3 regions of the Herminiimonas aquatilis genome follow, and region 2 is predicted to be linked to each of the others. Evidence: riboswitches for the same ligand, from Rfam matches in the RefSeq annotation. Region 2 holds a riboswitch; each other region holds the start of a gene.

Region 1 (2,268 bases), on a different contig from region 2:
CCAGAACAGCTTATGAAACTGACCTCTCTTTTAGCAACGACCCTGCTGGTCGCCAGCATCACTTCTGCTTACGCGCAAGATCTTGTCCTTGCTGTCAACGAAGGTGTCACATATCAGGACGGTGGCCCTGCAAGCGAACGTTACAAGCCCCTGTTGCAATTGCTTGCGAAAGAACTCAAGCAAAACGTGAAACTGCAAAGCGTAGATAGCACGAACTTTGCGAAAGGCCTGGCGGAAAGCAAATTTGACATCGCCTTCATACACGCGGCACATATCGGTCTGCAGGCAGTCAAGAAGAATGACTATGAAGGTCTGGCCAGCGCCAAGGGCTTTACCGATTATCGTGCCCGCATACTCGTATCCAATGCATCACCGCTGAAAACCATGCAGGATCTGCGCGGCAAAAAAATCGGTGTGCCATCGCTGGATTCAATTACCACGGTGATGTTTACTGCCAATCTGCGCGAACTGAATTTCCAGCAACCTGAAAAATTCTTTACCGCCACTCGCTATCAGGATGCAGTGCCGTTCATGATCGAAAACGGTTTTGTTGAGGCTGGTGTCACTGGGTCTGCAGCAGTCGCAAAAGCATGGGTCGCCAAAGGTGGGCGCGTCCTGGCTGAAACTAAACCGATTCCAGTAAAACAATTCCTCGCATCGAAGAAGCTCAGCGAATCCGATAGAGAAAAACTCAAAAACCTGTTGCTCAACTTGTCTGAAAATGAAGCTGGTAAAAATGCATTGTCCAAAATAGGCATGACCGGCTTTGTTCCCTGGAATACGCAAGTGATGGATGAAGCGACTAAGCGTCTGGGCCTGTAATCAAGAACTTGACTGTGGTATCACCTGCCCACGCCTCGCTTTCAGCGGGGCGTTTTTCTTCCTGTCCTTATTTAAAGCGGCTTCATGAGCCAGCAATTCCGACAGCAACATTAACACGTGACTTTTAAAGACGGTAGCCTTATACTGTTTTTTTATACAGTACTTCGTATTTCCGTCGGGCTGCTCCCCCTCCCTGCTTCATTGTGCAGCCCGACTCTTTCCTTCCTTTCCAAGAATCCTTTCATCTGATCCATGACGTGGCAGATAGCAGTTATAGCCACGTATGGCTTGCCTATAATTAATTTTTAGATCAAAGTAGCGCCCAGTTTTGAAATACCTGGCTCGGGGTCCTGCGCGGAAAAACATGCGCGGGTGAGAGATACCCGTTGAACCTGATTGAGGTAATCCTCGCGCAGGAAAGCATGCGATCAATCGCCGTCCTCCACGGCGCAGAACCGGCTGACCTGCCATCCTTTTGAAAGAAGATGATGGCATTAACAAACAATCCCGTTGCAGCAAGCAATACCGCCTTCATAGCGATTCCGGCTGCAGAACGGGTATTCTCGTTCCGCGATCACGCTGCGCTTTGGTTCAGCCTGGGCGTTGGCTTGCTTGTCATGCAGATCGGCGCCTTCCTTGGCACTGCGCTCGGTACACAAACTGCATTGTTTGCGATCATTGCAGGTTCGCTATTGGGTGCTGCGCTGCTCGGCTGGGTCGCGTACATCGGATTCCAGCGCGGCTTGTCCAGCCCGATCTTGATGTGCCAGACTCTTGGCACCTCTTTCGCAAAATTGCCTGTCATCCTGAATATCATTCAATTGATAGGCTGGTCTGCATTTGAACTGGTCGTCATGCGCGACGGTACGACAGCACTGATTAAAGGTACTACCGGCATCGATGCCGCGTGGATTCCCTATATCACGGCAATTTTCTGGGGCTTGTTACTGGTAGCACTCGCTACCGGCTCCATGATCGGCCTAGTCCGGCGCTTTGTAGGTCGCTACGGCCTGCCACTGGTTATCCTGTCGCTGATCTGGCTCACCTACCAATTCTTCCTGAAAGCACAGGCACAAGGTCTGGATGCGATCTGGAACAGGGCTGGCGATGGTTCCATGAGCACACTCGCGGGCATAGATCTGGTGATGGCGATGCCGGTTTCGTGGTTGCCGCTGGTCGCCGATTTTGCCCGTTACGGCAAGGCAGGAGCAAGCACCTTCCGCGGCACGTGGCTGGGTTTTGCCATAGCGAATATATGGTGCCATGCGCTCGGTGTATTGATCGTCAGCACATCCAACCCGGGCGCAGACCTGATGACGACTTTATTATTGGCGCAAGGCGGTTTGATTGCGTTGGGGTTGATACTGATTGATGAAATGGATAACGCCTACGGCGATGTGTATTCCGGTTCGGTTTCGCTCAACTTTCTGAATGGAAAATTCACAA
Region 2 (2,268 bases):
TGTGGAGTCGTGTAGATGTTGCCCGGCAAATCTCCGACTGTCGGATTGAATAAATAATCGGCAAAATTATCTCTTCTGTTCAATGTCGACAAACCGGTTGCCAATTCATGGTTAACACTTCCCGTCGCAAATTTTCCTTGCAGCATCGCCTGCGTCGTCATGACAGAACGTTTGTCATTATCTCTGCGCAGATCGTACAGTCCAAAGTCACCGTTTGAACAGTAGCCGAAAGTGAGGTTTTCGGCTGGGCACCCCGACGACAAAGCAACCGCATCATCGCGACGCAATTCGAATTTATTTGCCTGTAAAGTAGTACGCCAGTTGTCATTCAACTCGTACTCGAATTTGACACCCAGATTATTGGTGTCATCGGTTACCGGCAAACTCCAGGTTTGATTGTTCAACATGGTCTTACCGCTCACGCCGGTTGGAAGACGCTGATCCAGTCCGAGCAATTGAAAACCCGGTACCGTCAGCTGCGACTTGTGCTGATAATCCATATCGATAGACAGCAACGCACGCGAACTCAGGCGCCAGTCAAAGGCGCCGGAAACAAATTTGCGATCGCCATTCGATCCCTGCACATACGACTTGGTATCTTCTGCCGCCGCATTGATGCGATATCCAAATACGCCATTGTCTGAACGGCCGCCAAGATCAATCGCGCCGTAAATAGAGCCACGCTCGCGCACTTCAAACGTTACTGAACGCAAAGGCGTATTGGTTGGACGCTTGGTGACGTAATTCAGAATGCCGCCAGAAGAGGCGATGCCTGCTTGCAGACCGGCCAAACCTTTGAGGATTTCCAACCGCTCCTTGTTTTCCATCGGAATCGACGAGTGCGCAAGGATCACCATCCCATCCTTACGGTAGTTGCTCCCCATGTCGAGCGTAAAGCCGCGGATTGCAAACCAGTCCGACAAACCAACGGCGTTGTATGAGTTTTGCACGCTGGCATCGTATTTGACCGCATCGGTCGCGGTGCGAATGCTGCGTTCCTGCATCTGTTCGCTGGTGATGACGCTGATGGAAGCCGGCGTTTCGCGCAATGGCGCTTCGGAAAAGCCGCCGATACTGGCATTGCGGGCGATGCCGTCGGCCGGTGCCGATGTCACGACAACCTCAGGCAAGACGTTATCAGATTTGTCGGCAGTCTGCGCAAAGGCGGCGGGCGCACACGCGCAGGCAACGGCCAATGTGATCAGTTTGTGACGGGAAGGAAATGCGGACATAGTTTGCTCACTCAATCGCGTTATGGACAAGCAGGCGAAGGAACGAACAAAGAGTCTCTGGGGGAATACCTTGAGTGGCTTTGCGCTTCCCTACGCTGGCATTATCCAGGTCAGGTTCAAGGGTTTCATCTCACCCGAAGACGTTTGTCTTCAGGACCCCTAGCGTGGAGCGGATACTAACATGGAAAAAGTAGCGCCCGAAACAGCATTTTTACCGAAAGTTGCAGTAAATATCGCCGATCTTAACCAAGGTCAATTTAAGCATGGCAACCGCCCGCGCTGTGTTGGAATTATCCAACGCAGCGCGAGCGTACTATTCAACAGTAAATAGAAGGGCGCGCATGTGAGAAATTACTTTCATTCACAACATTAACGCGCAGGGAGAGCCCATGTTGCGCGTGTGCTTGTTAATGCTGCCGACCGAACTCATTTGCCGGATTTTTTCGCGGCTTTTTCATTTTCGCTGACTTCATTGCTGTTTTGATGATCGTCATGTGCATCAACTGAATCCGGCGAGCGCTCGATACGCGTAATGCCCGAGGACACCGAAACCGGATCACTGGCCGGAAAGGTCATCTCGATGCCGACGTCCAGCAGCTCTTCCTTGGCAATTTGTTGTACAGATTTGTGTCCCGATTTTTCAGTGGCCAAAGGGACTTCTGCTACCGGGTCGCTGGCCGGGAAGGTTTCATCCAGGGCTTCGTCCAACAACTTTTCTTCATGCCAGTCAGAGCCGCGCTTTTTTGTATTGTCGGATGCGTCGATAGGCTCTCTGGATTTATTACCGGATTTGTTATCTGCCATGTGGAACTCCTTGTTTGTATCGCTGCAATAGCTTGCGCGAAGTGCTTGCCTGCTTGAATATTTACAACGTGATGAATTACACGTGACGTTTCTCAACGCTGTCATATAAAGTCGCCTTATACAGCCGACTTTATTCAAGCCCGTTATTAGTAGGACCTGCGGCATCTGCATCCAGTTCAACCTGGGATGGATAAAGCACCGTCGATATGTGTAATTTTTCATCACCGGCTGG
Region 3 (2,268 bases), 340 kb from region 2:
TGATTTCGCAGATGTCTTCGAAGTGTTCATGCAGAAAGGATTCCTTGTGATGCGCGAGACACCATTTCGCCATGATCGAACCACCGCGCGAAACGATGCCGGTCAGACGTTTTGCCGTCATCGGCACGTAGCGCAACAATACCCCGGCGTGGATCGTGAAGTAGTCGACGCCCTGCTCCGCCTGCTCGATCAAGGTGTCGCGGAAGATTTCCCAGGTCAAGTCTTCAGCCTTGCCGTTGACCTTTTCCAGCGCCTGATAGATCGGCACGGTGCCGATGGGCACAGGTGAATTGCGGATGATCCATTCACGCGTTTCATGTATGTGTTTGCCGGTCGACAAATCCATCACGTTATCGCCACCCCAGCGTATTGCCCAGGTCATTTTCTCGACTTCTTCGCCTATCGACGATGTCACAGCCGAATTGCCGATGTTGGCGTTGATCTTGACCAGAAAATTACGGCCGATGATCATCGGCTCGATTTCTGGATGGTTGATATTGGCCGGAATAATGGCGCGGCCGCGCGCGATTTCACTGCGCACGAATTCGGCGGTGATCTCTTGCGGAATCGAGGCACCAAACGATTGACCCGGATGTTGACGGCCCATCAGCTCGGCGAGTTTTTCGCCTTTCGGCCCGGATTGTTTCAACTCTTCCAGATATGCGCGGCGATTCATGTTTTCGCGAATCGCAACGAATTCCATTTCAGGCGTGATAATGCCCTGACGTGCGTAATGCATCTGACTGACATTCTTGCCAGCGAGTGCGCGGCGCGGTTTGCGATGCAGGTTGAAGCGCAGTTCTGCCAATTGCGGATCGTTCAAGCGCTCGATACCGTATTCGGATGTTGGGCCGGCGAGCTCTTCCGTGTCCTTGCGCTCGAGTATCCACGGCATGCGCGGTGTATCTAGGCCGGAACGGATATCGATCTTGGCTTCAGGATCGGTGTAAGGACCGGACGTATCGTAGACATAGATCGCCGGATTTTTTTCAAAGCCGAACGATGCGGCCGTATCGGATTGCGTGATCTTGCGCATAGGCACGCGTATATCAGGACGCGAACCCTGGATATAAACTTTGCTGGAATTTGGTAATGGTTGAATCGCTGCTTCATCTACCGTGGCGGTAGCGGACAGGAATTTCGGGTTGGCATTCATTTTGGCTCCTTGGCTAACTACAAATTGGCTTGGAGCCAGCTAAGGAGGTTTCGAGAACCTGTATTGTATTCAGCTTGGTATCGACGAAAACACAATTCGAATGCCGGATGCAATACACGTTCTCGGTAGCTTCCCTTCGCTGGCATTATCCAGATCAGGTTCAAGGGTTTTTCTCACCCGGCAAATGCGGAACGCATTTGCCTAGGACCCCTAGCTTTTTACTTCTGTAACAGGTGAATCAAACTACAACGCGAGTCTATGCAATAAAACTGCATAGTCAATTGACCCGGGTCAAATTTTTACATCTGACATGTATGGCTTACTGATGTGCAACTCAACAAACCATACATGTCAGTTCTGAAAAACGGCAAATACGCCGTCGTTCAGAAACTGTGTACAACTAAGTTCTTACTGCGATTACTTAACTGTTGCGATGTGCAACAGATTGGTAGTACCTGATTCGCCGAATGGCAAACCAGCCGAGATTGCAATGTATTCGCCTTTTTTGGCAAAGCCTTCGCGCACAGCTGAGGTCAATGCTTCGCTGACCATTTCATCTACTGAATGCACGTCCTTGCCGACGATCGAATGAATGCCCCAAACCCATGCCAAACGACGCGCCGTTTTGAGTTCTGACGCGATGCTGAGAATCGAGGTATTCGGACGAACACGTGCCGCACTCATGCTGGTGCTGCCGGACTTGGTGTAAGTCACGGTGCATGCAGCCTTGAGCGCTGTCGTTGTGTCGAGCAGGGCGATGCAGATCGCATCTTCTGGCGTTGCACGTGGTGCAACTTGTTGTGCATCCAGCAGGTTGCGGTAAACCGGATCGGATTCCACTTCCTTGATGATGGCGTCCATCATTTGCACTGCACGAACAGGATTTTTACCGCTAGCGGATTCAGCCGACAACATAACAGCATCAGCGCCTTCGTAGATCGCGGTAGCGACGTCCGAAGCTTCTGCACGTGTTGGCATTGGCGACTCAGTCATCGATTCCAGCATGTGCGTAGCAACGATGGTTGGGCGGCCATATTTGCGCGAAACACGGATGATTTCTTTTTGGGCACGTGGCACTTGCGAGATCGGCAGTTCAACACCAAGATCACCGC

The links. Region 2 has a riboswitch for thiamine pyrophosphate ahead of ACFQO0_RS06215 (TonB-dependent siderophore receptor). Riboswitches for the same ligand answer to the same signal wherever they lie in the genome.
Region 1: another riboswitch for thiamine pyrophosphate. It lies ahead of ACFQO0_RS15500 (purine-cytosine permease family protein); the one in region 2 lies ahead of ACFQO0_RS06215 (TonB-dependent siderophore receptor).
Region 3: another riboswitch for thiamine pyrophosphate. It lies ahead of thiC (phosphomethylpyrimidine synthase ThiC); the one in region 2 lies ahead of ACFQO0_RS06215 (TonB-dependent siderophore receptor).

The regions. Positions count from the first base shown of each region.
Region 1 is NZ_JBHTCC010000004.1:180,524-182,791, forward strand. It holds gene ACFQO0_RS15495 (phosphate/phosphite/phosphonate ABC transporter substrate-binding protein) at 13-822, shown strand; TPP riboswitch at 1,156-1,258, shown strand; gene ACFQO0_RS15500 (purine-cytosine permease family protein) at 1,311-2,268, shown strand, end outside.
Region 2 is NZ_JBHTCC010000001.1:1,348,943-1,351,210, forward strand. It holds gene ACFQO0_RS06215 (TonB-dependent siderophore receptor) at 1-1,232, opposite strand, end outside; TPP riboswitch at 1,303-1,403, opposite strand; gene ACFQO0_RS06220 (hypothetical protein) at 1,414-1,563, shown strand; gene ACFQO0_RS06225 (hypothetical protein) at 1,659-2,036, opposite strand; gene ACFQO0_RS06230 (GreA/GreB family elongation factor) at 2,167-2,268, opposite strand, start outside.
Region 3 is NZ_JBHTCC010000001.1:1,013,019-1,015,286, forward strand. It holds gene thiC (phosphomethylpyrimidine synthase ThiC) at 1-1,156, opposite strand, end outside; TPP riboswitch at 1,271-1,378, opposite strand; gene pyk (pyruvate kinase) at 1,574-2,268, opposite strand, start outside.